DNA from 4 places in the Blautia sp. HCP3S3_G3 genome. Region 1 is predicted to be linked to each of the others. Evidence: predicted binding sites of a transcription regulator. Region 1 holds the regulator's gene; each other region holds the start of a gene.
The links. Region 1 encodes HrcA, which represses chaperone genes, less so after heat shock. Its sites were predicted from a motif close to TGTTAGCACTCNNNNNNNNNGAGTGCTAACA; they were not measured.
Positions count from the first base shown of each region.

Region 2: a site for HrcA is predicted at 3,773-3,803, ahead of htpG (molecular chaperone HtpG). Genes of this name have one in related genera too.
Region 3: a site for HrcA is predicted at 3,542-3,572, ahead of clpB (ATP-dependent chaperone ClpB). Genes of this name have one in related genera too.
Region 4: a site for HrcA is predicted at 6,339-6,369, ahead of ACTNEW_RS07755 (Hsp20/alpha crystallin family protein). Genes of this name have one in related genera too.

Region 1 covers NZ_JBQHXR010000001.1:118,759-127,078, reverse strand. Annotated here, with positions in the region: gene ACTNEW_RS00635 (16S rRNA (uracil(1498)-N(3))-methyltransferase) at 1-670, opposite strand, end outside; gene prmA (50S ribosomal protein L11 methyltransferase) at 674-1,627, opposite strand; gene dnaJ (molecular chaperone DnaJ) at 1,751-2,938, opposite strand; gene dnaK (molecular chaperone DnaK) at 2,970-4,850, opposite strand; gene grpE (nucleotide exchange factor GrpE) at 4,890-5,558, opposite strand; gene hrcA (heat-inducible transcriptional repressor HrcA) at 5,577-6,620, opposite strand; gene uidA (beta-glucuronidase) at 6,905-8,320, opposite strand, start outside.
Region 2 covers NZ_JBQHXR010000005.1:118,116-126,435, reverse strand. Annotated here, with positions in the region: gene ACTNEW_RS07520 (DUF5721 family protein) at 88-591, shown strand; gene ACTNEW_RS07515 (sporulation initiation factor Spo0A C-terminal domain-containing protein) at 751-1,107, opposite strand; gene htpG (molecular chaperone HtpG) at 1,520-3,604, opposite strand; gene ACTNEW_RS07505 (choice-of-anchor D domain-containing protein) at 3,920-6,598, opposite strand; gene ACTNEW_RS07500 (glyoxalase) at 6,738-6,995, opposite strand; gene ACTNEW_RS07495 (HAD family hydrolase) at 6,985-7,800, opposite strand; gene ACTNEW_RS07490 (HAD family hydrolase) at 7,793-8,320, opposite strand, start outside.
Region 3 covers NZ_JBQHXR010000021.1:1,663-9,982, reverse strand. Annotated here, with positions in the region: gene ACTNEW_RS13340 (HelD family protein) at 1-532, opposite strand, end outside; gene ACTNEW_RS13335 (DUF4250 domain-containing protein) at 688-861, opposite strand; gene clpB (ATP-dependent chaperone ClpB) at 858-3,452, opposite strand; gene ACTNEW_RS13325 (alanine/glycine:cation symporter family protein) at 3,671-5,068, shown strand; gene ACTNEW_RS13320 (alpha/beta hydrolase) at 5,113-6,003, shown strand; gene ACTNEW_RS13315 (RrF2 family transcriptional regulator) at 6,361-6,792, shown strand; gene ACTNEW_RS13310 (nitrite/sulfite reductase) at 7,128-8,320, opposite strand, start outside.
Region 4 covers NZ_JBQHXR010000006.1:23,270-31,589, forward strand. Annotated here, with positions in the region: gene ACTNEW_RS07730 (ABC transporter substrate-binding protein) at 1-178, opposite strand, end outside; gene ACTNEW_RS07735 (sensor histidine kinase) at 275-2,017, opposite strand; gene ACTNEW_RS07740 (carbohydrate ABC transporter permease) at 2,054-2,884, opposite strand; gene ACTNEW_RS07745 (carbohydrate ABC transporter permease) at 2,884-3,747, opposite strand; gene ACTNEW_RS07750 (glucose-6-phosphate isomerase) at 4,035-5,618, shown strand; gene ACTNEW_RS07755 (Hsp20/alpha crystallin family protein) at 5,849-6,283, opposite strand; gene ACTNEW_RS07760 (cytidylate kinase-like family protein) at 6,565-7,248, opposite strand; gene ACTNEW_RS07765 (amino acid ABC transporter ATP-binding protein) at 7,264-7,872, opposite strand; gene ACTNEW_RS07770 (amino acid ABC transporter permease) at 7,881-8,320, opposite strand, start outside.

The DNA.
Region 1 (8,320 bases):
CCAGAGTAATCGACGAAGCACCTGCACAGACTGCAGCTTCCACTTCCGCTTCCTCAAAACCACCTTCTGGTCCGATAAATACTCCAATGGACTGTCCTGGTGCAATTTTATCCAGAAGCGCTCTGGTTTCTTTCATCCCCTTTGCCAGTTCATAAGGGATCAGAAGTACATCCAGTCCTTCGGCATATTTCAATGCTTCTTTGAATGTCATGACGTCATGTACCTGCGGCACCAGCATTCTTTTGGACTGTTTCGCCGCACTTTCGGAAATCTGCTGCCAGCGGGCAACCTTTTTTTCGGATTTTCGAGCATCCAGCCGGACCACACAGCGTCTGGTCTCAACAGGAATAATTTCATGAACACCAAGCTCCACTGCTTTCTGAATGATCAGTTCCATCTTGTCTGATTTCGGAAGACCCTGAAACAGACAGATTTTATTCGGAAGTTCAAAATCCGGTTCCTGTGCATATAAAATATGCAGCAGCACTTCCTCTTCTTCCAGAGCCTCTATGGTACAGTGATATTCTTTATGAGCACCGTCACTAATCCACAGTTCTTCTCCGGTTTTCATCCGGAGCACATTCCGTATATGATTGACATCCGTTCCCGTGATGTGAATCTGATGACCTTCTTCGTCAATCTGATGGGATTCCACAAAAAAACGCTGCATGTCTCAGTCCTTTCTGGCTGTCACAGAAACCCATTCTCCCTGTCTGGTCACTTCTACAAGAGTCAGACCGGCTTTTTTTACTGCGTCAGTCACAACCTCTTCTTTGACATCCAGGATTCCTGAGGTAATGTAATATGCGCCTTTTTTCATCTGGTGAACAATGACCGGTGTCAGAGGGACCAGTACATCTGCCAGGATATTCGCTGCTACAATATCATATTTCTCATATCCGACTTTATCCTGTACTTCCTTATCATCAATGATATTTCCGATCATCATATCAAATGCTTCATCCGGGATCTGGTTGGATTCTTTATTCTCGGAAACAGCAGAAATGGCACAGGGATCCAGATCTGTTCCAACTACATGAGCTGCACCAAGCTTCAGTGCCACAATTCCAAGAATTCCGCTTCCGGTTCCCACATCCAGAAGTTCTGTATCTTTTGTCACATATTTCTTCAGCTGACGGATTACCAGCTGGGTCGTCTCATGCATACCGGTTCCAAACGCAGTACCCGGATCAATGTGAAGGATCATTTTGTCTTTATCTTCTTCCTTCACTTCTTCCCATGACGGAACGATCAGAATATCATCCACATAAAACTGATGGAAGTATTCTTTCCAGTTATTGATCCAGTCTTTGTCTTCCGTCTGAGATTCTTCTATGGTGGCTTCTCCGATATCCATATAGCTTTTCAGTTCATCCAGGGCTGCACGTACATCAGAAAGAATGGCATCCTTATCTGCATCTTCCTCCAGATAAAAATTCAAATATGCAACACCGTCATCTTCCGGTCCTTCCGGCATGATATCTACAAACATCTGCGCTTTATCCTCTTCTGTCAGCGGCTGCTTGTCCTGAATTTCCACACCTTCCACACCAACCTCAGCAAGTGTGCAGATTACCATATCTTCGGCTTCTGTTTTCGTTTTTATTGTAAAGCGATTCCACTTCATACCTATTCTCCTCTATTCTAACACCTTATTCCAGCACGCTATTCTCTATATCATACACGAATCAGCAAAAAAAGAAAAGAGGAATCCTCCTCTTTTCCATAATTTTTATATCTGTTTTTGAATCTATTCTTCAAAAGTTTCTTTTAATTTGTCCATGAAACTCTTTTTCTTCTTTTCGCCCTTATCACCGGAAGTGTTCTGGCTGCCTGAAGATGATGTATTGCCGCAGGCCTCATCAAATTTCCGCAGGGCTTCCTTTGCTTCATTATTCAGATTTGTCGGTACCTGAACGACCAGAGTCACATAGTGATCGCCCCTCACGTTCTTATTGCGAAGAGACGGAACACCTTTGTTCTTCAGACGGATACGGGTATCTGTCTGTGTACCCGGTTTTACTTCATATTCCACATCGCCGTCAACCGTGCTGATCCGTACCTTACCGCCAAGTGCAGCCTGTGCATAGGTAATTGGAGCAGTGGAGAAAATATTCGTATCCTGTCTCTGGAAAATCGGATGGCGTGCTACATTTACTTCTACCAGCAAATCGCCTCTCGGGCCACCGTTCGTTCCAGGTTCGCCTTTTTCACGAATACGGATACTCTGTCCGTTATCAATACCTGCCGGTACAGATACCTGAATCTTCTTTCTGGAAGAAGTATATCCGGTACCACGGCAGACAGTACATTTCTCTTTGATCACCTTACCGGATCCCTGACAGTCCGGACAGGTTTGTACGTTGCGGACCATACCAAACATGGACTGCTGTGTATATACAATCTGGCCTTCCCCATTACATCTCGGACAGGTAATGGGCTGTGTACCCGGCTTTGCACCGGTTCCATGACAGGTGGAACATTCATCCTTCAGCATGATCTCCAGTTCTTTGTCGCATCCAAATACTGCTTCCTCAAACGTAATATTTACACGCGCACGAAGATTGGCACCTTTCATAGGACCGTTGTTTGCACGTCTCCTGCTTCCGCCGCCAAATAAATCGCCAAAAATATCTCCAAAGATGTCGCCCATATCAGCGCCATTGAAATCAAAACCGCCAAAGCCGCCGCCAGCACCGCCACCGCCGTTTTCAAAAGCGGCATGACCAAACTGGTCATACTGTTTTCTCTTATCCGGATCACTTAAGATGGTATATGCTTCTGTTGCTTCTTTGAATTTTGCTTCTGCATCTTTATCACCCGGATTTACATCCGGGTGATATTTTTTGGCTAATTTACGATATGCTTTTTTTAACTCTGCGTCATCGGCGGTTTTGCTCACGCCCAGGACTTCGTAGTAATCTCTCTTATCAGCCATAATTATTCATTCCTATACTCTTCGTTGTTTATCAGACTTCTTTGTAATCAGCATCTACTACATCATCACCGTAGCCTGCTTCATTACCGCCCTGAGAAGCTCCGCCGCCCATGTTCATATCCGGGCCTGCCTGGCCGCCAGCCTGCTGAGCCTGTTCATACATCTTGGAGAACAGTTTCTGTGCGCTTTCCATCATCTTCTCCTGTGCTGCTTTGATGTCAGCAACCTGAGAATCTGTGATTTCTTCTACATTTGTAGTCTGAGCAAGAATGTCTTTCAGTGCATTCAGGTCAGCTTCTACTGCTGCTTTATCATTGGCATCCAGTTTGTCACCAGCTTCTTTCAGTGCATTCTCTACCTGGAATACCATGGAATCTGCATTATTTCTTGTATCAATTGCTTCTTTGCGTTTCTTATCCTGTGCTTCGAATTCAGCAGCTTCTCTTACTGCCTTGTCGATTTCGTCATCGGACATGTTGGAACCTGCAGTAATGGTGATGTGCTGTTCCTTACCTGTTCCAAGATCTTTTGCGGATACGTTTACAATACCGTTGGCATCGATATCAAAAGTAACCTCGATCTGCGGAACACCACGACGTGCTGGCGGGATTCCATCCAGACGGAACTGTCCTAAGGATTTGTTATCTCTTGCAAACTGACGCTCACCCTGTACAACATTGATATCTACAGCTGTCTGATTATCTGCTGCTGTGGAGAAGATCTGGCTCTTCTTGGTCGGGATTGTTGTATTTCTCTCGATCAGTCTGGTTGCGATACCGCCCATGGTCTCAATGGACAGAGAAAGCGGTGTAACATCCAGAAGAAGGATATCGCCTGCGCCTGCATCACCTGCAAGTTTACCGCCCTGTACGGAAGCACCAAGTGCTACACACTCATCCGGGTTCAAAGATTTGCTCGGCTCTTTGCCTGTCAGCTGTCTTACTTTGTCCTGTACAGCCGGGATACGTGTAGAACCGCCTACCAGAAGTACCTGACCAAGTTCAGCTGCTGTAATACCTGCATCAGACAGTGCACGGCGAACCGGCTCTGCTGTCTTTTCTACCAGGTCATGTGTCAGTTCATCGAATTTTGCTCTTGTAAGATTCATATCGAAGTGCTTCGGTCCTTCTGCTGTTGCAGTGATGAACGGAAGGTTGATATTGGTAGTTGTTGCGGAAGAAAGTTCTTTTTTCGCTTTCTCTGCAGCTTCTTTTAATCTCTGAAGAGCCATCTTATCATTGCTCAGATCAACGCCTTCTGCTTTCTTGAATTCAGCAAGCATCCAGTCTGTAATCTTCTGGTCAAAGTCATCACCGCCAAGACGGTTGTTGCCGGCTGTGGAAAGTACTTCGATAACGCCGTCACCGATTTCGATAACGGAAACATCGAATGTACCGCCGCCAAGGTCGTATACCATAATCTTCTGTTCTTTTTCGTTATCAAGACCGTAAGCAAGCGCTGCTGCTGTCGGCTCGTTGATGATACGTTTTACATCAAGACCTGCAATCTTACCTGCATCCTTGGTTGCCTGACGCTGTGCATCATTGAAATACGCCGGAACAGTGATAACTGCTTCTGTAACTTTTTCTCCAAGATATCCTTCTGCATCTTTTTTCAGTTTCTGAAGGATCATTGCGGAAATTTCCTGCGGAGAATATTTCTTGTCATCAATTGTTACACGGTAATCTGTACCCATTTCTCTCTTGATAGAAGAGATTGTCTTTTCTGCGTTGGTAACAGCCTGACGTTTTGCAGGTTCACCTACCAGACGCTCTCCTGTTTTTGTAAATGCCACTACGGACGGTGTTGTTCTTGCACCTTCTGTATTTGCGATAACGGTAGGCTGACCACCTTCCATAACTGCTACACAGCTGTTTGTAGTACCTAAGTCAATACCAATGATTTTTCCCATGATAATTTCCTCCTGTATTTATAAATCTATATAAAATAATTAGTTCGCAACTTTTACCATACTGTGGCGCACAACAAAATCCTTGTATGTGTACCCCTTCTGAAGTTCCTCCACGATGATATTATCACCGACGGATTCATCCTCCACATGCATCACTGCATTATGAAAATTCGGATCAAATTCCTGACCAACTGCTTCGATCGGTTTTACGCCAAGATCATCCAGAGTTGTCAGCAGCTGTTTGTAGATCATTTTCATTCCGTCTGCAAATGCATCTCCCTCAGGAGCCTGTGCAAGACCTCTCTCAAAGTTATCAACAACCGGAAGAATCTTCTCAACGATTTCCTTTGCTCCGATAATATACATGCTTGCTTTTTCCTTTTCGGTACGCTTGCGGAAATTGTCAAATTCTGCCATGCTTCGTTTTAACCGGTCTGTCAGATCTTCAATCTGCTGTTCGAATTTGTCTTTTTCTTTTTTCTTCTTTCCAAAGAAGGATGTTTTGGTTTTTGTCTCCTGTCCGTCTTCGGATGATTCCTGTGCAGTTTCTTCGTTTTCCTCTCCTGCCGGTTCATTCTGCTGAGCATTTTCTGCTGTTTCTTCAGTATTCTGCTCTGCTGTTTCCTCTTCTGCTGCAGATTCTGTATCCGGAGAAGTAAGAATTTCTTCTTCCTGCACTTCAGATGTGTTCTTTGTTTCTTCTGACACTCTTTTTCTACCGCCTTTCTATTCCAGCTTTTTTCTGAATATCTTATCCAACTCGACTTTCAGAGTCTTCAGGTTATCTACGACATTCTCATAATCCATTCGCTTGGGACCGATGATTCCAATGGTTCCGGTCATGCCTTCCCCGAGTTCATAAGTGGCTGTCACAACGCTGCAGTCTTTCATAGTCTTGATCGGAGACTCATTGCCGATATAAACCTGAATTCCGGTATTATCCGTATCTGCAAGCCGTTCCTTCACAAGATCTGCCAGCTGCTGCTTCTCCTCAAAAGTGGAAATCAGCTCGGTAGCCTTGCTCTTATCCGAAAGCTCCGGATATTTGAAAAGGTTCGTAGCGCCTGACGTATATATTTCCATATCTTCTTCATCCACATGTATCGTAGCTGCAACCGCGTCGAGTACGGTGGCTACCACACCGCTGTGTATACCTGCCTGCTCTTTCAGTCTTGCGATCATCCCCAGATTGATATCCTGGATGGGCAGACCATTCAGATTGGTATTTAAAAGAAGATTCAGTTTCAAAATCGTTTCATCATCCATTTCTTCATCCAGATTAATAATCTGATTACGGACGACGTTATTCTCACAAACCACAACTGCTACAAGCTGCAGTTCACTGACTCTGGACAGCTGAATGAATTTCAGGCGGCTGCCGCTGTACTGCGGTACGGAAATCATAGTCGCATAATTGGTATTGGACGCCAACAGCTTCGCAGCCTGCTTCAGGACTTTCTCCATCTTGTCCGTCTTCTCAAGTACCAGCTCACGAAGTTCCGCAACTTCTGATTCCTTTTCTTTCATCAGTTCGTCTACATAAAGACGATAGCCCTTGTCAGAGGGAATCCTGCCTGCCGATGTATGCGGCTGGACAATGTATCCCAGGTCTGTCAGGTCGGACATTTCGTTGCGGATGGTAGCAGAGCTGACATTCAGATCCGTATATTTGGAAATCGTTCTGGAACCAACCGGTTCGCCTGTCTCCATGTATGTCTTAATAATGGCCTTCAGAATTTTTTTCTTACGGTCACTCAGCACTTCTTCCATGTTTCCACTCCTTTCTGCCCGCTTTGTTAGCACTCATTTTGAAGGAGTGCTAACATTTACATTGTTAAGATAGCACCGTTGCTGTGTTTTGTCAATAAAGAAACGAAAATTTTTTTATTTTTTATAGTGGTACATTAGATGATAATGTATATTTACGCAGTATTTTCATATTTAAAGGCTTGGAAATTTTTGCTGCAAAAATTCTGTCCGGGTTGATATGAGATTTCCAAGTACATTCGCCCTGTCGATCATTTTCTGAGGAACTTCTTCCCTGTCCTCCAAATTCAATGCCACCGCTCCTTTAAGTAATAGGCAGCTTCCTTTGGCTGTCTGTCCCTTGTAAAAATTCCTTTTTTATTGCCGTTCATCCGCATGATGCCTTCCGTTGTCTGGAAATCTGCAAAGTTCCAGACAAGCTCACCGGTAATAAAATCATACGAGTCAAAGACCCTGTGGCACATTTCCAGATATTCAATCTGGTATTCCTGGCCCCACATTACAGAAGGAAGCTTATGTTCTGCAGCACAGGTATCCGCGCCATACTCTGTAAATACCACAGGCTTATTGAGATCCAGTGCCTCCCACGCATCCATCTCCCGGTGAAACGCCTCTTCCGCATCTGAAATCTCATAGCCGCCCATCACATACCATCCATAGTACCGATTAAAGGACAGGAAATCACTGAACTGGTAACATTTGCAGGTATCCGGCTGGGAGTTCATGATCATGGCAAAGGTTCTCGGGCGCTTCTGCGGATCCAACTCCCCAGCCCGGTCAAACACCTTCCGGAAATAAGGTACAGCTGCCTCATCTGTCGTCTCCGGCTCATTCATCAGGCTCCAGGCAATGACACAGGCATGATTCTTGTCCCTGCAGATCATGTCCTCAACACACTGCAGATGGTTTTCCAGGAGCCTGGGAATCGTCGCTTCCTGAAAGAATGCTGTCTGTTTTCCCGTACTTGCTTCCGCAAAGTTCGTCTCGCTCTTAAAGAGGCCTACAGCAGCAACCTCATCGATCACCAGAATCCCTTCCCGATCCGCCATCTGATAAATTTCCTCACTGTACGGATAATGAGAGGTACGGAAGCAGTTGGCATTGATCCATTTCATACACTCAAAATCCCGTTTCATGACTCCAATGTTAAAGCCCCGTCCTACAATGTCGCTGTCCTCATGTTTTCCGAAGCCCTTCAGATAAATCTTCTCCCCGTTCAGAAGAATATCTTTTCCTTTTATTTCCACGGTACGGATTCCGATCGGTTCAAAATATTCGTCGATCAGGTTTTCTCCATCCATAATACGTATCACAAAACGATACAGATAACCGTCACCCACATTCCATTTGTGTACTCTCGGAATCAGGAGCTTTCCTTCTTTTCCTGCTGCGGAAGCTACCTTCTGTCTGTCCGCATCATAAACATCCAGGATAACTTTATGCTGTCCTGTTGTTTCCACACAGTACTGAACAATGGCATCCTGCCCCTTAAAGGCATGGACTACAGAAAAATCTTCAATATGTTCTTTGGGATATGCGATCAGTTTCACCGGTCTCTGAAGCCCTGCATAGTTATAAAAATCAAAATATGGCTTGCTCATTTTTTTGCCGTTTCTCAGAACTTTTGTTTCTCCGCAGGGGATGCTGGTTACATTCAGCTCGTTGTTCACCAGAACTACCACCTTATTGTAGGAATTGTAGCG
Region 2 (8,320 bases), on a different contig from region 1:
GTTTGAAAAGCCTTTTTCGGAAAAACTCTGTTCTTTTTTTTCATTCTGATTTATAATAGAAACAGAAAACTCGGAAGGACATAAAAAATGCTGGCACTGAAAATAACAGATCTTAAAGAATTTATGAATCAGCTCCTGATTGGAACAACTTTTGACCAGTTTGAGCTGGTGGAAGCAGATATCACTACATTTAATCGCTTTTCCATCGATGGAAAAATCCGACAGGACTTTTTTGATTCTGACCAATGCAGTATCCTGAACCAGAATAATATTTCCTATTCCTCCTGGAAAGAAACCAAACCCTATTGCTATTCTGTCATACGCGGCAAACGCACGCCCCTGCATTTCAAAATTATCTTCCAGCTTCCGGTACGGCAGATACAGAATGTTTATAAAAATCAAACCCTTTCCTTTTCTCCGGAAATGATCAGCGGAATGTATCTCAATCTCCAGTATAAAAACAAAGAACTTTTGTGTACCACCGGTATTTCTCTGAATACCTTTTTGCCTGACAAAACACCGGAGCATCAATGGGATACCATGGTGAAAGATTTTTTCCACCGCCACAATATTATTTTTGAGGAATTATAACATTATTTTCGTTTTTTAAGATATGTTTCTCTTCTGACGTACTCATGCATTTTTATATGATTTTTTTTCTGGCGAGCTCAGCCATTTTTTATATGATTTCTTTTCTGACGAGCTCAGCCATTATTTTATAATTTCTTTTCTGACGAACTCAGCCTCTTTTTATACAAGTTCTTTTCTGACGAACTCAGCCTCTTTTTCATTGCTCGTCAGATAATAAGCCAGCATATCCACAAATTCACTGTTGGTCGGTTTGTAAATCAATGGATATCCGGCGATACTGTCCAGATAATCTTTATTTACTGTCCAGCAGACATTGATCAATGTTCGTATATCATGTTCCACATTCATAGGAGTCGATTTAAATTTCTTCGCCAGATACGGATAAATATCCTTTGTAATCCTGATCGGACGTTCCTGCGATTCCATCGAAATTTTTACTGCTTCTGCCACAAAGTAATATCCCTTATACTTCGATGTTGCTCCTAATTTTCTGATTAATCTGTATATTTCTTTCATAGTACTCCTCCACAATTGCAGCTTCAGTCATGATTTCTTTACTATTTGTCCATCATATTTCTGAGTTCTGCTTTTCTTTTTTCTATATCATACGACAAAAACATGAAATTTTCGATTAATCTAGCAAACTCTATTAAATTCGACAAATTTAGAAAAGATTCTTCCTTTGTCTGTCAGAATATAATACCATGATAGCATACGCATTCTTACTCTTTTTGTCAAATAAAAAAGGATTTGTTTTATATTTTCATACAAAAAAGTTTTGATACAGATTTTTATATGAGAAAAAATCTCTTATGCAAATTTTCATATAGAAAACTCTATTATTCGAATTTTCACATAAAAAGAGCTTTTATGCGGATTTTCACAGTCCACATAAAAGCTCTCTTATTTTCCTTCCAAACAGAGGCAATTATTTTGTAAGCAGCATCAGAATTTCATTGCTGCGCTGAACAAATTTGGTCATTTCTTCCGGAGACAGCTGCTTATGGCTGAGCATTGCCAGATCATAAAGCTGTTCACAGATTACCTGGGTGTGCTCTGCATCACCATGTTCTGCCACATACTGTACCAGCGGATGATTTGCATTCAGGATCAGTGTTTCTTCACCGCCAAACATTCCAGGATCCATTCCATACATGTTATACATCTTCATCATATCCTGCATACGACGGCTTTCTTCAGAAAGTGTCATCATAGCTGCAACGGAAGCATTTTTCAGTTTTTCTACTTTCACTTCCAGGTTTTCTTTGTTCAGATGTTTGCGGAACAGCTCTGTCAGTTTATTAGCAGTATCTTCATCTGCACTGCCTTCCTCTCTCAGTTCTTCTGTTACATCTGCATCAATACGCTTAAACTGTATCGTCTGATCTTTCTGCTCCAGATGTGAAATAAATGGAGAATCAATATTATGTTTCAGGATCACGGCATCCTTGCCTGCTTCCTTAAACATATTAATGTACTGGCTCTGCTGCACCTCGTCTGTTACATAGAAAATCGTCGTTTTCTCCGGTTCTTTATCATCGGAAGACGTATCCTTGTTTTCTTCAGAAGTATTCTCTTCTGCCGCTTCTGTTGTTTCTGTTGTTTCTTCTGAGGAAGCTTCCGCTTCTTTCTTATTCTCTTCGATGCAGTCTTTTAAGGTCAGATATTTTCCATCAAGGTTTTTGAACAATACATAATCGCTGACTTTTTCTGCAAATTTGGAATCTTTGATGCATCCAAATTTTACGAACGGGCTGATATCATCCCAGTATTTTTCATAATTTTCTCTGTCAGTCTTACACATGCCGGTAAGTTTATCTGCCACTTTTTTCGCAATATATTCGGAAATTTTCTTCACAAATCCATCATTCTGAAGAGCACTTCTGGATACATTCAGCGGAAGGTCCGGACAGTCAATCACACCTTTCAGAAGAAGCAGGAATTCCGGGATAACTTCTTTGATATTATCTGCAATAAACACCTGATTGTTATACAGTTTAATCGTTCCCTCAATAGAATCGTATTCTGTATTGATCTTCGGGAAGTATAAAATACCTTTCAGATTAAATGGATAATCCATATTCAGATGAATCCAGAACAACGGCTCTTTGTAATCCATAAACACTTTACGATAAAAGGCTTTGTATTCTTCATCCGTACAATCATTCGGATGTTTCATCCATAATGGATTTGTATCACTGAGAGAAACCGGACGTTTATTGATTTTTACTTTTTCCTTTGCAGGTGAAATCTCAACGATTTCCTTCTCGCCATTTTCGTTTTCTTTTTCCTCTGTTTTGGCATCTTCATGAATGTGTTCTACAACAACATCATCTTCTCTCAGATCCGCTTCATCGATGGTCTCATATTCCTGCTCTGCATTTGCTTTGGAAAGATAAATATTCACCGGCATGAAAGAACAATATTTCTCAATGACTTCTCTCATACGATACTCATTTGCAAATTCCAGACAATCTTCATTCAGGAAAAGGGTGATTTCCGTACCAACGGTATTTTTATTGCCTTCCTGCATATCATACTCTGTACCGCCATCGCAGCTCCAGTGAACCGGTTCTGCACCTTCTTTGTAAGAAAGTGTATCAATATGCACCTCATCAGCTACCATAAATGCGGAATAAAATCCAAGTCCGAAATGACCGATAATCTGATCATCTGAAGTTTTGTCTTTATATTTTTCAAGGAACTCTGTTGCACCGGAGAATGCGATCTGGGTAATATATTCTTCTACCTCATCCGCAGTCATACCTATACCATTATCAATAAATTTCAGAGTTTTTTCTTCCGGGTTCACAATGACCTGGATGCTCGGTTTGTATTTATCCGGAAATGTATATTCTCCCATCACTTCCAGCTTACGGAGTTTCGTAATCGCGTCACATCCGTTAGAAATCATTTCACGGGCAAAAATGTCGTGATCTGAATACAGCCATTTCTTAATAATCGGGAAAATATTGTCACTGTTAATTGATAAATTTCCATGTTTTGCAGCCATGGTTTACACACTCCTTTTTCTTAAATAAATTTATGATATCCACACAGGCAATCGTATCCGGCAAAATATCCGCAGACACAGATATCCGTATACAAAATCGTCCGGCAGATTCTTTTCTTTTTTGTCTATGCACTATACTAATACGGTTCTGTCCAAATGTCAAGAAGAATTTAGCACTCATTTTTATTGAGTGCTAATAATTTTATAATTAAACCAATCCATTGTCTTAATTTCTGACAGCAAAAGGGACAATGCTCCTGCACTGTCCCTCTTTCTCACTGCCTGTTTCATTAAAAAACAATCATTTCCAATATCTTATTTCTTTTTTTTGCGATAAACCAGTATACCTGCAATACAGATAACTGCAGCGATCAAAATCACTACAAGCGGAAGAATCGGCGTATCATCTCCTGTCTGAACAGCACTTCTCTGATTTGCTCCCGGTGTAGGAGTCACGGTCGGATCAGCAGCCTGTACAACGCTGAAAGCCACCTTCCTGATATCCTGTTCTCCGGTATTTACCCAATTGCTTCCATCATATTTCTGGCGATTAAAGGTAACGGTCAGAGTATATTCTCCGCTTCTGCCCATTCCAAAACTTGCGGCGTATGGCGCAGATGTCCAGGTATTGGTATTGATCACAGACCAGCTGAACGGCAGGTAACGGATATCTCCCTTACGCGGGCTCTTATTATCCATTCCGGCACCGACTGCAGTGAAAGAAATGGTGGACTTCGTGGTATACTGTCCATTCGGAGTAATTCCTGTAATCTGATTATCCTCTGCGGATACAACGCTTGCCTCGTATGCATTCACCGTTACTTTTACCGCTGTTACCAGACTGATATTATCCGGATTCGTCACACCTTCCGGCAGAGAAACCGTACCTTTTACAGAAAACGTCTGAGCAGCCGTGCTGGCAGGATCATAACTGCATCCCTTCACATCCCATGCCACTTTTGCTTTCATTTCTCCGCTGCTGGTCTTAATCACAACCGTTGACGGAAGTCCAAAAGCTTCTGCTGTTTTTTCAGTTCCATTATCAAGTCCGCTGATATCGCCGGGTTTCTGGATTTCTACTAATTTTACAGGTGTATCCTTCTTTGCTGCAACGGCAATGGATGCAAAGAAAGATACCGATGTTCCCGCATCATTCGGAACAGAAATCTCTTCTGTAAAACTGTCTGTCAGATTCAATTTGGGCTGTACAGTAAAGGTACAGCTTGCACCAGGCTCCAGTTCATAGGAAGACAGTTCACTGATCTCGAATCGGTCACTTACCGGCTGTCCCAGTGTCTCTTTTACATTTCCAGCATTCGTAACAGTTACTGTCTGAGCTTTTGGAGCTGTCTCATATCCTTCCTCCACAGTTCCAAAATCCAGACTGTCAGGAGTAATCGTCAGCAAATGGTTCTCTGCCTGAGTAACTTTAAAGGAAACTGTCACATCCCCAAGCGCCTCATCTTTATCACTTACAATAGAGAGCACATCCGAATAGCTGTTGGCACCAAGCCCAATCGTCGGCTGAATGGTAAACTCTGCATTCTCTCCCGGTGCAAGTGTTGCTTGTGAAAGAGCGTCAATCACATAATAGTCATTTTCGCTGACCGGCTGTACCAGAGTAATTTCTGTACTTCCTGTATTGGTAATCACGACCGTCTGCGCTTCCGGTGCTGTCTCATACCCTTCTGTTACTGTACCAAAATCCAGCAAATCCGGACTTACCGAAACAGAAACTTCTGTTTCCTCACCATCACCGTTTCCTGTATCGTCAGGTTCTGTATTTTCTCCGGAATTGTCCGGGTCTGAAACAGGTTCTTCTGCCTGCCCGTCGATATCCGGCTCTTCTTCCATATTCAATTCTTCCGAAATATTCTCAATAATCAGACTCTCTTCTATCGGATCTGCTTCTGAAACATTCTCTTCAGAAGCTGTATCTTCCTGTTCCTGGACAGTAAGCACTGCCTGGAAGGAAACTTCTGCGCCTTCTTCACTCGTATAGGTAATTGTATCCTGATAGGTGCCGGCAGCAATTCCCTCTCTCGGAACGATCCAGAGAGAAATTTCTCCGTCGGATTCCAGCGGTTCCGTAATATCCTGTACCATAAAGTGTTCCGGGCTGATACTCTCAAAGTGTAAAGTTCCTGTTCCGGTATTCTTTACTGTAACAGTCTGGTATTCCACGTCTCCAACTGCATCTGACGCAGCAATTCCAAAATCCAGAATTCCGCTTCCATCTGCAGTGTAGACTTCAGCAGAATAGGTAAGCGATTCCTCCGGAATACTCTCGCCCAGAGGCATCAGTTCCTCTTCTGCATTTTCTGTATCCTCTGTTCCGGGTTCCACAGTCTCTGTCAGTTCCTCTTCTTCCGCATCGGCATTATATACCTCTTCGTTTACAAGAATTTCCTCAATCACCGCTTCGTTCACATCACTGTCTGAGGGAATTTCCTCCTGAACTTCTTCCGAAATCTCTTCAAACTGATCCTGTTCCAGAACTTCTTCCTCCGGAATCTGTTCTTCTGTTTCCTCTGCCGGAATCTCTTCCTGAACTTCTTCCGAAATGATCTCCTGATTCTCTTCCTCTGCCAGTTCTTCTTCCGGAATGGTCTCTGTAACTTCTTTGCTGGTTACTTTCAGTTCACCGGTAACTCCTTTTTCTTCAATACCGGTCACCGTAAGTACGATTTTATAGCCGATATCCTCTGCAGTCACTTTATAGGTCTTTTCCTTGCTCAGTTCTACAAGAGGATCCTTATCCGATTCGGACACCTTTCTTTCCCACAGGAAAGTAACGTCCTCATCCGTCAGTCCTTCCGGTTTTACTTTGGTATAATCTGCGCTTAATGTAACATCCAGTGCAGCCGCCCCTTTGATTTTCAATTCACCGCTCAGCTCCGTGGCCGGTTCCTCCGCTGCAAAAACTGTCACAGGCAGCATGGAAATCATCATCAACACTGACATTACAACTGCCAGGATTCTGGATTTCTTCATAAGCCTTCCTCCTTTTCTTTTCGGTTCTTTTATTTATGTATAACAAAAAAACAGACTCTCTGTTTCAGTACGTCTATTTTAGCACTCCGGATTTCTCAGATGTAATCTGAATTTTCCTCTGGAGCCATTTTCAAACATACTAAGCTTCTACAATGAGATACTTTCCGGACGGCAGTGCAAAAACTTCGCATGCTTCCTCCAGTTCATCCAGAGACATTCCTTCCAGGTCTGCACCGGCATCTTCCAGATACTCTTTCACTTCCTTTATGGAATTCACTTCCACTGCCATACAGTCTTCCAGGAATTCCTCAGCCTCCTCATAATTGTCCGCTACTGACTCATCAAAAAGCTGACCCTGATTTTTCAAAAATGTTTCTACTGCTTCTTTACTGTACATGTTTGATTACCTCCTCGATATTTCCTTTCATGCGGATCAGGCACTCCAGCACAGGTTCCACCCGCTCTGTTTCATAATTAGCTGCAGCTTTGACTCCATCTTTGGAATGCGCCATGGCAAAACTCCAGGGAACAGACTTCAGCATCTCAATATCATTGAATTCATCTCCAAATACCATACATTCCTCCGGCCTGATGCCGAGAATTTCCTGATATTTCCGAATCCCCCTTGCTTTATTGGTACCGAATGGAATAAAATCCACCCAGTCGTTTCCGGAAGTCACTACGGTACATCTGTCGGAAAATTTTTCTTTCCAGTACCGGATGGATTCCTCTCCCATGCCATTTCTCTCATACACTGCAAGCTTCATGCATGGTTCTGTGATTTCTGAAAAATCGCGGATTACTTTGCAGTTATTTTTGATCACTTTTGTCATCCTGTCAAAAAAATGCCGGGTTTTGGGCATGATATAATAAAAATCTTTTGCAGAGCAGGAGAATTCTGCACCTTCTTTATCCTGAATCGCATGCAGAATATCCATCACCAGTTCCCTGGAAAATCCGTCCTGATAAATCATCTTATCATCTTTTACTGCCATAGCACCATTTTCGCACACAAAAACAATATCCGAAGCCACAGGAGCAAAAAGTCTTTTCATATTCGGATACTGCCTTCCGCTTGCAGCAGCAAATACAATTCCCATTTCTTTCATTCTTTTTATAAGTGGGAATATTTCTTCCGGAAGCTTCTGCACCCCATTCAAAAGCAATGTTCCGTCCAGATCACTTGCAACCAGTTTAATCATTTCTTCTGTCCTCATAAATCTTCAGAAGATCTGAAGGGTTTTCTGCTACAAGGTCTGCACCGCTGCTCTCCAACTCTTCTCTGTCACGGAATCCCCACAATACCCCCACGGTAAACATTCCCGCAGCCTTTCCTGTCAGCATATCCGTTCTTGTGTCCCCTACATACATGCACTCTTCCGGTCTGACTCCGAATTCTGAAGCGACTTTCAAAGGTCCGTCCGGTGCAGGTTTACGCCGGATTGCATCGCTCTGACCGATCACCAGATCAAAATCATCCCCAAACATCTGTGCAATGACTTTTACGGCAGCCGGATGTGGTTTATTTGAGCAGACCGCAAGCCTGACACCCTGTTTTTTCAATTCTTTTAAGGTTTCCGGCATACCCGGATAATGCGTCACTTTATACATGGGATCTGCTGCAAACATTTCCCGGTACAGTTTCTGCCCCTCGTCAAAATGTGTCAGTTCCGGATCTCCGGCATCTGTCAGACATCGGCGCATCAGCATATTCGCGCCTTC
Region 3 (8,320 bases), on a different contig from region 1:
CATCATCAATCTTGATATCGCTCTCAAATTCATAGAGCATCTTTCCTCCGCGGATCTTATACTGCCATTTTGATGTAATCTCGCCGGTAATTTCTCCGGCAGGAGCCGTATAGGAAGCCGGACCTTTGTCATAATCGTAAAAAAGTCCGCTCACAGGAGCACGCCAGTCGTAAACCAGTGGAATCCCTCCTGTCTTTTCTGCAAAATTCCCGATTCCAATATAAAAAGTTTCCGCTTCTTCCTCTCCCTCAAAACGGAAATCCACTCTTCCGAAAAAGGGCGAATCCAGCATCTTGCGAAAACGATGGCGCCGCTGCCGTTCTTCCTGGTTGGCATTTACCTGATGAAGCAATGCCTGCTGATTGTCAAAATTTTCGTATCCATACTGGTCCATTTCTGTATAGTTTTCCCAGTAGTATTCATGCATATTTTCAATCTCCTTCTCGCCCTCTGCGATTGAAGCATTGATTTCCGCGATTCTCCTGTGAAGACTGTTCAGCACATGTTCCAGATATTTTCTGCTTTCTGTCATGATTGTTCGATTCCCCTTACTCTTGTATGATCTTACATGGCATTTTTATATTATATCCCATATTCACGCAAAAGTATAGAAAGAAATGCTCTTGTAAAATCCTGCATCACAAAACCCCCGGAAGAATGCTTCCGGGGGTTTTTGCTGTTGATACCCTATATAAACTGATTGGTATCCGCATCGTAATGATAATCGATGGAATCCATCTTTTCTTCCAGTTCTTTTTTCTTCAATCCTCTGCAGGTGCAGAGAGCCTCCAGGGAATCATAGTAATCCCGAAGCTGGGTATTCACGTAACTTAACAAAATGACAGGGTCTTTTGGTATCATGAGTTGCCATCCTTTATCCTTGTGATGAACTCCCCATCCTGAACATCCAGCACAATTGTGTCTCCGGTATGGACATCACCGGACAGAATCCGTCTTGCAGCGAGCGTCTCCACATTTTTCTGCAGATAACGTTTCAGCGGACGGGCTCCGTAAACCGGATCATATCCTTCCTCAATAGACAGCTTCTTGGCTGCATCGGTCAGTTCCAGGGAAAGTTCCTGGTCAGAAAGACGCTTGTTCAAATCTTTTACCAGTAAGTCTACTATCATACCAATATTGTCTTTTGTCAAGGGCTTAAATAAAATTGTTTCATCAAGACGGTTCAAAAATTCCGGACGGAAGTGATTTCTCAGGTCATTCATCACCTGTTCTTCCGCTTCCGGTCTGATCTCACCGTTTTCATCAATGCCTTCCAGCAGATACGGAGATCCGATATTGGAAGTCATGATCAGAATCGTATTCTTGAAATCCACAGTTCTTCCCTGAGAATCGGTAATTCTTCCATCGTCCAGCACCTGAAGAAGGACATTGAATACATCCGGATGTGCTTTCTCAATCTCATCAAAGAGAACAACGCTGTACGGTTTTCTCCGAACTGCCTCTGTAAGCTGGCCGCCTTCCTCATATCCTACATATCCGGGAGGCGCTCCGATCAGTCTGGATACAGAATACTTCTCCATATACTCACTCATATCGATACGGACCATATTCTGCTCATCGTCAAAAAGTGTTTCCGCCAGAGTCTTGGCAAGTTCTGTCTTACCGACGCCTGTTGGTCCAAGGAACAGGAAGGAACCGATTGGCTTGGTAGGATCCTTGATTCCCGCTTTGGAACGGAGAATCGCATCCGTCACACGGCGGACACCTTCATCCTGTCCGATCACACGCTTATGAAGCTGCTCTTCCAGGCCAAGAAGCTTGGTTCTCTCTCCTTCGGTCAGTCTCGTCACTGGAATTCCGGTCCAGCGGGAAATGATTCTGGCAATCTCATCATCCGTCACTGCCTCATGAACCAGTCTGCGGTCACTTTCTTTTACATTACGCTCTTCAATTTCCAGCTGCTGCTGCAGTCTCGGGAGTTCCCCATACTGAAGCTCTGCAGCCTTTTCCAGATTATAGTCCTGCTGGGCTTTCTGAATCTGTTTGTTGACATCTTCAATCTGCTCACGGAGTTTCTGCAGTTTCTCCACCGAATGCTTCTCGTTATCCCACTGTGCTTTCTGGGTATTGAAGGCATCCCGCATCTCTGCCAGTTCCTTCTGAAGATCTGCAAGACGTTCTTTACTCAGGCTGTCTGTTTCTTTTTTGAGCGCGGATTCTTCGATTTCCATCTGCATGATCCGGCGCCGCTGTTCATCCAGTTCGGTAGGCATGGAATCCAATTCGGTCTTGATCAGAGCACATGCCTCATCCACAAGGTCAATGGCTTTGTCCGGAAGGAAACGGTCAGTGATATATCGGTGGGACAGTGTTGCCGCTGCTACCAGAGCACTGTCGGTAATCTTGACACCATGATAAACTTCATAGCGTTCCTTCAGTCCACGAAGAATGGAAATGGTATCTTCTACTGTCGGCTCATCTACTGTCACAGGCTGGAAACGGCGTTCCAAAGCTGCATCCTTTTCGATATACTGACGGTATTCATCCAGCGTCGTGGCACCGATACAGTGCAGTTCTCCTCTGGCAAGCATGGGTTTCAGCATATTGCCTGCATCCATGGCACCGTCGGTCTTGCCGGCACCTACGATCAGGTGAAGCTCATCAATGAAAAGAATGATATTTCCTTCACTCTTTTTCACTTCCTCCAGAACTGCTTTCAGTCGTTCCTCAAATTCGCCTCTGTACTTGGCACCTGCCACCAGAGCTCCCATATCCAGGGCAAAAATCTTCTTATTTTTAAGTCCCTCCGGAACATCTCCTGCCGCAACACGCTGGGCAAGCCCTTCAATCGCCGCTGTTTTGCCTACGCCGGGTTCCCCGATCAGAACCGGGTTATTCTTGGTCTTACGGGAAAGAATACGGATGATATTCCGAATCTCCGCATCACGGCCGATCACCGGATCCATTTTCTGATTGCGGGCTTTTTCTACCAGTTCCTCGCCGTATTTGTTCAGTGTATCGTAAGTAGCTTCCGGATTATCGCTGACTACACGCTGATTGCCTCTGACTGTGGACAAAGCCTGCAGAAAGCGTTCTCTGGTAATGCCGAATTCCTTAAGGATTTTCTGCATACTGGGGCTTGGCTGTTTCAGAATGGACAAAAACAAATGTTCCACAGAAACATATTCGTCTCCCATGGCCTTCGCTTCATCTTCGGCACTTACCAGAGCCTTGTTCAGATACTGGCCGAAGCGGAGTTCTCCGCCGGATACCTTTACTTTTGCATCCAGGGCTTTTTTTACTGTATTCAGAAAATATTCCTTATTAATCTCCATCTTCTCGATCAGTTTGAGAATCAGGCTGTCTTCCTGTGTCAGAAGAGTATACAGAAGATGCTCCTGCTCGATTTCCTGGTTGCCGTATTCATAAGCGACTTTCTCCAGGTTCTGGACAGCCTCAATGGATTTCTGTGTAAATTTACTGATATTCATAGGCTTTCCTCCTTATATGAAAAACGTATTTCGTTCTTCTTCTGTTCTATGTGGAATATAACACTTTTCTTTTCCTGTGTCAAGTGTTTTGTTAGCACTTTCTTTGAGCGAGTGCTAATTTCTTTAATTGTTCTTTCTATAAAATTCTGTACTTTTTCCCCATTTTATGCTAAAATTTTTCTATTCCATTTCATCATTTTATACAAAGGAAGGTTCATATGCTGCAAACAATTGAAAAAATCAACAGTATTGTCAACGATTTCATCTGGGGTGTACCGGCTATGATCTGCATCATTGGTGTCGGTCTGTATTTAAGCATCCGGTCCGGATTTATTCAGATTCGCAAATTCCCCTACGCTATGAAATGCACGATCGGGCGAATGTTCCGCAAGAAAGAAGCGGCGGACGGTGCCCTCACTCCATTCCAGGCTGTCTGTACGGCACTTGCTGCTACCGTAGGAACCGGTAACATTGCAGGAGTTGCCGGAGCAATCGCAATCGGCGGACCAGGCGCTGTATTCTGGATGTGGATTTCTGCCCTGCTTGGTATGTGTACCAAATTTTCCGAAGTAACGCTTGCCGTTCATTTTCGTGAAAAAAATAAACAGGGAGACCTGGTGGGCGGACCCATGTACTATATCAAAAACGGTCTGGGCAAAAAATGGATCTTTCTTGCATACCTGTTTGCTCTTTTCGGTGTACTTGCCGTATTTGGAACCGGAAATGCCACACAGGTCAATACCATTACTGCAGCCATCAATTCCGCGCTGCTCAATTACCATGTGATTTCCGAGTCCGGAGTTTGCATCAGCTGCCTGATCATCGGCATCGTCATCACGATTCTTGTCGGCCTGATTCTTCTCGGCGGTATCAAGCGTATCGGAAAAGTTACCGAAAAACTGGTTCCGGTTATGGCACTGATCTACATCATCCTTGCAATTGGCGTGATACTTCTGAACATCAACCGGGTTCCGGCTGTTTTTGCTTCTGTTATCAGAGGTGCTTTTCAGCCTTCTGCAGTAACAGGCGGTATTGTGGGAAGCTTTTTCCTCAGCATGAAAAAAGGTGTCTCCCGCGGTATTTTTTCCAACGAAGCCGGTCTTGGTACAGGATCGATCGCCCATGCCTGTGCGGATACACGCAAACCTGTGAAACAGGGCTTTTTTGGAATCTTTGAAGTATTTATGGACACCATCGTGATCTGCACGCTCACGGCTCTTGTCATTCTCTTAAGCGGAGTGAACGTTCCCTATGGATCAGCCGCAGGTGCAGAACTGACTATTTCCGGTTTTACAGCTGTTTACGGCAACTGGGTTTCTATTTTTACAGCAATTGCCATGTGCTGTTTTGCCTTCTCCACCATCATTGGATGGGGACTTTACGGAGCACGGTGTATGGAATTTCTTCTCGGAAGCAGAACGATCCGGCCGTTTATGGTACTCTACTCACTGGTTGCACTTCTTGGAGCTACCGTTGACCTTGGTCTGATCTGGAGTATCGCAGAAACCTTCAACGGACTGATGGCAATCCCCAACCTGATTGCACTGTTTCTTCTGGCTCCGGTTGTTATACAGCTCACCAGAGAGTATTTCCAGAACGACGAAAATAATAAATAACAGGAAACAATCCTGTATCATATAAGAATCATGGAGGAAATGAAATGTCTGAATTAAGTGATAAACTCAGAGCAGAGTTTAAAAAAAGTGATGATGAAAGAGACGCATTGATGAATACACCGGAGGATGTAGAGCGCTGGGACAATATTGTCTACAGCCACGAAGACCGGAATATTCAGAAACTGGATGTTTACCGTCCAAAGCAGGCTGAAGGAGAGGATCTTCCTGTGATCATCAGCGTGCATGGCGGCGGATGGGTATATGGTGACAAAGAGCGTTATCAGTATTACTGCATGAGTCTGGCTCAGCGCGGTTTTGCAGTTGTGAATTTCACTTACCGTCTTGCTCCCGAGCATCAGTTCCCGGCACCTCTGGAGGATTTGAACCTTGTGTGCAAATGGGTCATGAAACGTGCGGGAAGATACCATTTTGACACAGAAAGAATCTTTGCCGTAGGCGATTCTGCAGGAGCTCATCTTCTCGGTCTCTATGCCGGTATCTGCACCAATCCTGATTATGCAGCAAGATACGAATTTACAGTTCCGGAAAACTTTGCGCTGACAGCCATTGCGCTGAACTGTGGTGTCTATGCACTGGAAAATGGCGATCCCGACCAACAGCTTGCACTGGAACTGATGAAGGATTTCCTTCCTGAACAGGGCTCTGATGAAGAACTGGAGAAGATCAATGTGCTGAACCGTATTACTGATGTTTATCCGCCGGTATTCTGCATGACTTCTGTAAATGATTTCCAGAAGATTCAGGCACCGTTGCTGGTAAATAAACTGATGGAAAACAATGTACCGTTTGTCTTCCGTGTTTTCGGTGATAAAATCAATCAGCTTGGACATGTCTTCCACTGTGATATCAAAACAATTGATGCAGCACAGTGCAACGATGCAGAGTGTGACTTTTTCAGAGAATTCTGCTTCTAACGTATCCTTTCGTAAATTACTATACCAATAACGCAGAATATCTGGTGCAGTTATTTTGAAAACGAGGGAATCAAGTACATCGAAAAATAAATGACTGGCTATATCACGCAGAATGATTTTCTCATATACAAGGCGGAGGAATGAGGCGATGCGGTGGCATCGTCGATTGACGACAATGCAGCAGATGAGAAATCAGGCAAGTGATATAGCTGGTTATTTATTATTCGATGTACTAGTATAAGCCACAATAAATACCTCACCGAAACATATGGTTATTTATTGTGGGTTATACTAGCGTGTTTGAAAATTCATTACTGTTTTTAAAAAACAGATATTGATAATGTGGAGGAAACTAGCATGAAAATATCAACAAGAGGAAGGTATGCAATCCGCGTGATGCTGGATCTGGCAGAACATAACCAGGGCGAATATATTCCTTTGATGGATATTGCCCGAAGACAGGAGATTTCTGAAAAATATCTGGAAGCCATTATTTCTACCTTCAGCAAAAACGGCTTACTGGTTGCACTGCGCGGGAAAGGCGGCGGCTATAAACTGGCCAAATCACCGGAGGAATATACCATCGGCAGCATTCTGAAACTGGCAGAAGGTTCTCTTGCACCGGTAGCCTGTCTGGAAGATGTTCCGAACAAATGTCCAAGAGCAGCCGAATGCAAGACTCTGAGCATGTGGGAAGGCCTTTATAAACTGATTGACGAGTATTTTGACGGGATTACACTGCAGGACCTGCTGGAGTCAGGAACTGACGGAGGAGATTATGTCATCTGACTGCGGATTGCTCCCGCAATATATTCCCTTCCGTCGTAGAGCGTGTTTGAAGGGCCGTCTTATATCATTGGAAATACATAACATTATCCTAGAGCGTGTTTGAAAATATACGAAAAGCAGATTTCATTTCTCTGTACTTCAACTACCGTACAGAAATGAAATCTGCTTTCTATTTTATGGAAAATTGAGAAACTGAAAATATGCAGAAATACATTCCGTCAGATTCTGTCTTTTTCTATTTTTTCTGTTCTTCTCGTAAATCCATCACATTCTTCTTTTCTGGTAATTCCATCACGTGCTTCTTTTCTGGTAAATTCAGCACATTCCTGCAGTATTTACACCAGATAGCCTGCAGCAATTTTATCCACACCTTCTGCGTCTTCTGAAATCCACTCCTCGTAAGACTTACCACTGGCGGCAACCGTCTTTCCAAGTTCTACAAGGAATGCCGGAATACGATCCTGCAGAATGGTTCCTGCTTCATGACCAAAAGCTTCCTTTCCCTGGGATTCCCTGCCGTTCACATACAGCACAAATGCCGGCTGGGATTTGCCGTCAATAGATTTTGCTGCACCGCGGAATCCAAGAGCACCGGTCTGATGTGTTCCACAGGAGGACGGACATCCGGAAATATGAATCTGCGGAAGTGCTCCATCCGGGATGGACGCTTCTCTTACTGCATCCACACAGACCTGCAAAAGTGCCTGAGAATCGCGCAGTCCAACCTGACAGATGCTTGCACCAATACAGCTTACCGATGTTTCAAACAGCGTACGTGCACCATCGCTGGTCAGATTCAGAACTTTTTCCGCTTCCGAACCAGTCAGGTTGATGATATATGCCCCTTCATCCGGAGCCAGACGCATCTCCGCATCCGGAATTTCTGCAAGAAGATCACTGAGTCTGCAGAAAGTTTCCGCAGATGGCTGACCTCCGATCGGATGCCATGCAACTGTATAAAGTCCTCTCTGCTTCTGCGGAAGAACACGAGAACCGGAAGCCTCCGTTCCATCTCCTGTTTTTTTGCATTCCGGAGCTGTTACAGAAATTGTAAGATCTTCTCCTGATGCAAAAACTTCCTCCAGTTTTTCCAGATATGCTTTTTTGTAATTTTCTGCGCCGCCAAGTACATCCTGCATATAGCGGGTTCTGGCTTTGGCACGATTTTCATAATTTCCGTAAGCACGGAAGGTAAGCCACATTGCCTTGATATAATACAGAATCTTCTCCGGCTCAACTGCCTCTGCCACTTTTACTCCGAAACGCGGATTGTTGCCGAGACCGCCTGCGCTGTAAACATCAAATTTCCCATCTTCTCTTGCTGCAAAACCAAGGTCGCGATAAGTGGCATGGGGATAGTTTTTCGGTGAATTGGAGAAACATACCTTCAGTTTACGCGGCATTTTTTCAGTCTTGATAAAATGCATCAGATATTCTGCAGCCGCTTCTGCATACGGGATCACATCAAAATACTCTTCTGCCTCCACACCAGAAAGCGGAGAGCACATCACATTACGGGGAAAATCCC
Region 4 (8,320 bases), on a different contig from region 1:
CAAAAGCCGCATAAATCTCCTCATTTACAGCTTCATTATTCTGTGCTTTCATATCCTGAGACATTTCAATTGTAAGAGTAACCTTTTCTTCTCCCTCACCAGCCATAACAGGAGTAGTACCCAGCATAGACATTGTCAGCATTACGGCCATCATTTTCATAAAGTTCTTCTGTTTCATTTTTACCTCCAACTCTTTTCTTTTTCAGATTTGTAAGGCGCCCTGTTCCTTTAAAGTAACTGTATTATACACAATTCTTTTCATCAAAAACAGGAATTAAACTGAAGTATTATGTGTATATTCTTGAACATCCGAAATCATTATTTCTATTTTCAGTCCGGGATTTCTTCGGGTAATCCGGATGTGGGTATCTTCTCCGTACAGATATTTCCACCGGCAAAGTGTATTGATCATTCCGATTCCCAATATCTTTTTGTCATCTTGTTCCATTTCCAGATTTCCAATATTCGTTACATGATCCATAATAAAACGAATCTCATCGTCATCCATACCACAACCATTATCACAAATTTCAATACTGATACCTTTTTCATGTTTTTTACATGCTACGCTGATTTCCCAGGCATATGGAACATCATACAGACCATGTTTGATAGAGTTTTCCACAAATGGCTGGATTGATAATTTCGGTACAATTATCCTATCCGTATCCGCATCACTGATAATCTCATAATGAAAGTCCGTTTCATATTGTATCTGATATAATTCCAGATAATTCTTTACATATTCCAGTTCCCTCTCCAATGGGACTGTCATTTTTTTTATCTCCATAATATAGCGCAGAAGCATAGATAACTTTCCGCATATATCGTATGCGAGATCTGTTTCTCCGCTTGTGATCATAATCTGCAGATCAAACAGAATATTCTGGATAAAGTGAGGGGAAATCTGTGCCTGAAGCGCTTCATATTTCGCTTTTTCTATCTGTTTCATAGCAATCAGCTCTTTTCTTCTCCCGATTTCAATCTTTTCCAGCAGTTCATTAAATGTTTCCACAAACACTTTGAATTCCTGCTCATAATCCTCACTCTTAATCTGACCGACAGAATTCAGATATTCAATTCTCTTCATATCCCTGCGGAGACGTTCCAACGGTGCAAGCTGTACTTTTGTATAAAAAGAAACAACCAGTACAGCTCCAAGAAGCACGCACAGAATCAATCCAATACTGACATTTCTCCATGATTTAAATGACTGGAATATCTGACGGCTGTCATAATACACCGCAACATACATCCGGTTATTTAAGATTGGTTTTTTCAAAAAAACCATATCTTCTCCTACAATGTCCCTATCCATTCCCAAACAGTTCAGAATCTTTTCATTTATCGTTTCATATGGATAATAGATTTCTCCCTGCTCATTGTACAGACATACTTTTTCCTGCACACCAAAGATATCATCAATAGAATCACGGTCTACAACAATTTCAACATATCCCTGATTTGTTCCTTTGGATACATTATAAATCCTGCGTATTACTGACATTCTGCTCCTGTCAAGTCCTGGCATATTATTCCTGTTTTCGGTAACAAACCAGCAGTATGCATCATCCTGCATAATCTTATCAATTTTCTCCAGAAACAGGCTGTCTTCCCCCACAGATGCATGCGAATAATATCTCATACGCTTCTGATCATCCCAGATAAAGATTTTCATCTTATCCGCATTTGTGAATATCACAGAGTTCTGGACCACTTCTTCAATTTTCCGGAATTGCTGAATCCCCAATCTCTGTACAGAATCAGATAATGTCTTCTGCAAATTTTGGCTGGTTGCAATCTTCTTGGAAACATTGTCAATACTTTCCAGGTACAGTTCTACTTTTACTGCCTCTGTATTCAGAATTTCTACAGCATTGCGGTATTCTTCTCTTTTCAATTCCTTTAATAAAAATCGAAATATAAAAAAGGAAAAAAACAGGATAATACAGGCGATAATCACTGCAGCGCCCATCTGCATCCGAAATCTATAACTGATTTTTCTTTTGCTTTTCATTTTGTCTTAGCAAGTACGCCTCGGCATACCTGAATATTATTGTTTCACAGCTCCTGAAGTAAGACCGGATACAATATATTTCTGACCCATCAGATATACAATCACGATAGGAAGTGCTATTAATACAAGACTTGCAAATACAAGCTCCCAGTTGCTGCCATTATATTTCCCAAAATATCCGTATACCGTCAATGGTACCGTCCAATATTTCGGATTTGAGAGGAAATACAATGGAATATTAATGTCATTCCATATATTCATAAATGTAATAATCAGAACTGTGATGTTAATTGGTTTTAAAAGTGGAAGTACAATTTTGTAATAAACCTGAAAACAGCCTGCCCCATCTATAATCGCAGCTTCATCGATTGTCCGGCTGACTCCTTTGATAAAACCTGCATACAGGAAACATGCAAAAGGAAGATTAATTACAATATACATCAAAATTGCACTGGGTATTGTACCGTAAAAATGCATCGTCTTCAACATTTTGATCGTTGGAATTACCTGCTGCGGAATCAGCGAACCCATAAAAAAGAAATAATACAAAAAACTGCTGAATTTCCCTGTTCTTCTGACAATAATAAATGATGCCATAGATGCCAATGCTATATTAATTATAACACTTACTCCTGTAATTATCAAACTGTTCACAACAGCACGTATAAAATCCTTGTTGAATACCTGTACATAGTTTCCAAATAACCATTTTTCAGGCAAAGATAAACTAAATGCAGTTACCTCTATACTATTCTTAAATGACCCCAGTACCATGATCAGTAATGGAACCAAAAATACGCCTGCACACACAATCAGGAAAATATAAAGAAACAGATTTGTCAGTTTTCTTTTTTGTTTCATAGTCATTACGCTTCTACCTCCTGCTTACGCATTACAACCAAAAGAGGAACACAGATAATTGTAACAAAAATCAAAAGTACTGTATTCAAAGCTGTTCCCAGCCCCCAGTTTCCTTCACCGAACTTTTTAAACACCTCTGTAGCAAGTACCTGTGAAGCGCTTCCCGGACCTCCGTTAGTAAGTACAAAAACTTCACTAAATACCTTGATTCCGCCAATAAGACTGAAAATCACATTAATATTAATGGATGAACGTAAAAGAGGAATCATTACATAGCGAAGTTCCTGCAGGAATGTAGCCCCGTCTATTCTTGCTGCTTCATAAAAGGTTTCATCAATTCCCTGAATACCGGCAAGATAAATTGTCATATGATAACCTGTCCACTGCCAGATACTTACCGCAGCAATACTATACATGATAATTTTGCTGTCAACCAGCCATCTCTGCTGAAGGAATGACAGTCCTACCAACTCGAGTACATGGTTAAGCATTCCATTCGGATGCAGGATCTGTGTAAAAATCAATCCAACTGCGATAGTAGAAATGACTGCAGGAACATAAAAAATCATTCGGAAAATATTTCTTCCTTTCAATTTGGTGTTCACCGCAATCGCAAGAAGCAGTCCCAATCCATTTTTAAATATAACCACAACCACTGCATATTTCAGTGTGTTTACAAGACTTCTCGACAATTCTCTGTCCTGGAATATTTTAACAAAGTTATCCAATCCCACAAAAGATACCGAATTGTGAAAAGTGCTCCAGTCAGTAAAGGAATAGCCAATTCCAATAATTGCCGGTATTACGAAAAACACACTGTAAAGAAATAATGCCGGCCAGACCAGGCGATACTGATAAAACTTTTTCATAGTTGTCTCTCCTTTTCTCTATTTATGGTATCTTTATTATAAAGAAATCTTCTGCATACCCATACTCACAATCTTTCAAAATCATGTGGAAAAAACTGAACTGCTTATTCTTTTAATAGTGCATTAATTTTCCGGACAAGAAAAGATGTATTCTGTCTTCTATCTTCTGCCAAAACCTGTGATAAAATCTATCATTGAAATTATATGATTTTTTCAGTATAATTGCTGTAGAACTCTGTGATTCATTGATCATATGCAATCACACCAATTAAAGGAGGAATCGTATTATGGCAACATGGAAAAATCTGGATACACTTGCTTCCTACAGCAAGCTTTCCGGTCTGAAAGATCATGTAAATATCGCTGAGGCTATGTCCGGCGAAAAAGGCGCAGAGCGTGCATCCGGTTACAGCACACCTATGGCAGAAGGTCTGAGCTTCAATTATGCAGCCAAACAGGTGGACGAAACCGTTTTAGCTGCACTGGCTGAACTGGCTGACGAAGCCCAGCTTATTGACAAATTTGAAGAATTATATAACGGTGCAGTGATCAACACCGGAGAAAAACGTATGGTTCTTCATCATCTGGCACGCAGACAGCTGGGAAATCCGGTTGTAGTGGACGGTGTGGACAAGCGTGAATTCTACACTGCACAGCAGAAAAAAGCAGCCGATTTTGCAAACAAAGTCCATGCAGGTGAAATCACCAACGAAGCCGGTGAGAAATTTACCACTGTTGTTCAGATCGGTATCGGCGGAAGCGACCTTGGCCCCCGTGCTCTTTATATCGCTCTGGAGAACTGGGCAAAAGCCAACAATACCTTTAAAATGGAAGCAAAATTCATCAGCAATGTTGACCCTGATGACGCAGCTGCAGTTCTTGCTGCCACAGACCTTGCACACGCGCTGTTCATCGTTGTTTCCAAATCCGGAACAACCCTGGAAACCCTTACTAACGAAGCATTCGTAAAAGACGCCCTGACAAAAGCCGGATTAGATCCATCCAGGCATATGCTTGCTGTAACCAGCGAAACCTCTCCATTAGCAAAGAGCGATGATTATCTTGCAGCAATTTTCATGGATGACTATATCGGCGGACGTTATTCTTCCGTATCCGCTGTCGGCGGAGCTATCCTTTCCCTTGCATTCGGACCGGAAGTATTTGCACAGATTCTGGACGGCGCTGCTGCTGAAGACCAGCTTGCAACGAACAGAGATTTATTAAAGAACCCGGATATGCTGGATGCTCTGATCGGGGTTTATGAGCGAAATGTTCAGGGTTATCCTGCTACTGCTGTTCTTCCGTATTCTCAGGCATTAAGCCGCTTCCCGGCACATTTACAGCAGTGTGATATGGAATCCAACGGAAAAACTGTAAACCGCTTCGGCGAGCCTGTAAATTACGTAACAGGTCCGGTTATTTTCGGTGAGCCTGGTACGAACGGACAGCATTCCTTCTACCAGCTCCTGCATCAGGGTTCTGATATCGTTCCTCTGCAGTTCATCGGATTTAAGAAGAGCCAGCTTGGTGTGGACGTTGACATCGAAGACAGCACCAGCCAGCAGAAGCTCTGTGCAAACGTTGCTGCCCAGATTGTAGCATTTGCATGCGGCAAGGATGACGAAAACCTGAATAAAAAATTCAACGGCGGCCGTCCGTCCAGTATCATTATCGGTGACCAGCTGACACCGGCAGCTCTCGGCGCATTACTGGCTCACTTCGAAAACAAGATCATGTTCCAGGGATTTGTATGGAACCTTAACAGCTTCGACCAGGAAGGCGTTCAGCTTGGTAAAGTCCTTGCAAAACGTGTACTTGCCCACAATACCGATGGCGCTCTGAAAGTGTACAGCGACCTGCTTGATATCTGATCTATCAGAGGAAAATGTAAAACACTTTTCACTGACCTGGATCGTGTTTGAAAATTGCACTAAAAAGGCTGTATATCTGCAAAATCTGCGGATATACAGCCTTATATTTATATTAAGAGGTGCCAGTCATCCTCCATGGCAATTTCTTTCTTATCCAATCCGAATGTGGTTTCTGTAACATTCGTACTACAAAAAAGTTGTGTTAACTATTCACTGTCTCTGTTGAATCATCACTCGATCGTAATATAATGGTTCTTTTCTTCTACTGCTTTTTTTGCATCTTTCTTTGGTACTGTGAAACTCAGGATACCGTTTTCGTATTTCGGATGAATATCTTCTTCCTTTACATCCTTACCAACATAAAAGCTTCTCATGACATTTCCGGTGAAACGTTCCCGTCTGATATATTTGCCTTCTTCAGACTTTTCGTCTTTCTTACTGCTGGTTGCAGCTCCGACGGTAAGGTATCCATCTTTCAGTTCCATATGAATATCTTCTTTCTTAAAGCCCGGAAGATCGATATCTACTTCATAACCGTCTGCATGTTCTTTTACATCTGTACGCATCAGATTCTGGTTCTGTGCTGTCTGATGGGTTCTGTGCGGATAATCAAATCCAAAGAAATCATCAATTAAATTTTCTCCAAAAATACTAGGCATTAACATAAGTCATCGCTCCTTTTTTGTTTCTTTTTTGTTCTATGTGTAATATAACACTTATTATTAGCACTGTCAACAGGTGAGTGCTAATTTATTTGTGAAGAATTTGTGAACATAATTGTGAAGAATTACACAAAAAAAAACGGCACACAGACCACTACCTGTCCATGTACCGTTCATGATTATCTTTATTCTATTAATTCTCCTGCTGTTCATTTTCCGGAATCAACGTCTCTTCTCAGAATCCGTTATCCTTTTTCTAAGAATCAGCTTCCCTTTTCCAAGAATCAGCTCCCTTTTTCTTCTTCATTCAAAGACCGCTCTGATAAAATCATCTCCCGCGTAATCAAGCCTTTCAGGATCATGTACTCTTCAATTACTTTTACACACCGTTCCACTCCGACTTTTTCACTGTTCAGAGTCATGTCATAATTGACAGGATTTGTCCAGTAATTTCCATGTGTATAATATTTGTAATAGTCTGCCCTGTATTTGTCCGTATTCTCAATGGTCGCGGAAGCAACCTTGGCAGACACTTTCATTTTCTGCATGGTGCGCTCTACACAGAATGCGCGGGGTGCTTCTATATAAATGCTGACCACATTCGGTCTGTCTCTCAGGACATAATCCGCACATTTTCCTACAATTACACAGGATTCCTGATCCGCAAGGTTATTGATGATCTGTGACTGATACTCAAACAGCCGGTCATCTGAAACAAACTTTTCATTTCTTGCAATATACTGTCTGGACTTCGGGAGTCCCCGCAGAAAATTGGTAAAGCCTCCATTTCCGCGGATTCGTTCATTGATATCCAGAAACAGTTTCTCGTCAAGCCCGCTCATCTGGCTTGCCAGTGTCAGAATACGGTTTTCGTAGCAGTGAATCCCAAGATCTTTTGCAAGCATGGATGCAATTTCTTTTCCACCACTGCCAAAACCACGGGCAAAGGTCACAACAAATTTTTCCATTTCCAACGCCTCCCTTTACCCTGCCAGATATCTGCTGAGAAATTCTCTGGTACGGGTATTTTTTGGATTCACAAACAACTCTGACGGTGCCGCATCCTCCACAATATAGCCCTGATCCATAAAGATCGTTCTGGAGGAAACATCTCTCGCAAATGCCATTTCATGTGTCACAATAATCATCGTAAGCCCGGTAGTTGCCAGTTCTTTCATAACATTCAGAACCTCTCCCACCATTTCCGGGTCCAGAGCTGATGTAGGTTCATCAAACAGTAAAACCTCCGGATTCATACAAAGAGATCTCGCAATTGCCACACGCTGTTTCTGACCACCGGAAAGCTGCGATGGCTTTGCATTGATAAAAGGCGCCATTCCTACTTTTGACCGGTATTCATTGATTTCCCTCTGTACATCCCCGATTTCTTTGCCATGGTACATAATCTTGCCGCTGGTCTGTTTTTCCAGTTTGTTAATGCAGCGGAGCAGAGTAGATTTTCCGGAACCGGAAGAACCCACAATACAGATGATCTCACCCGGATTTACGTGAAAATCAATTTTACGCAGTACTTCATAATCTCCAAATGATTTACTCAGATCCTTTACGGATATAATCGCATCACTCATAATCTGCCTCCTTACGGATTATCCATATATTCGACTGCCAGCACATAATTGTCACTGCCTTTCATTTTCTTTTCCATGACAGCAAACAATCTGTTAAAGACAAAGCACAGTACAAAATAAATCACTGCGATCACAAGATAGGATTCAAAGTACTTATAATAGTTTCCACCAACTGTCTTTGCAGCCATAAATAATTCCTGTACGGCGATAACATTCAGCACAGATGTCATTTTCAGATTCGTCAGAAATGTATTCGCCATTTCCGGGATGATATTTTTGAAAGCCTGTGGAAGTACAATATAGAGCATGGTTTTCATAGGAGACATTCCCATTGCCCAGGCGCCTTCTCTCTGACCCAGATCGATAGAACCGATACCTGCACGTACAGTCTCTGCCATATAAGCTCCCGTATTCAGAACAGTGACCATAATACCTGCAACCAGAGGTGTGA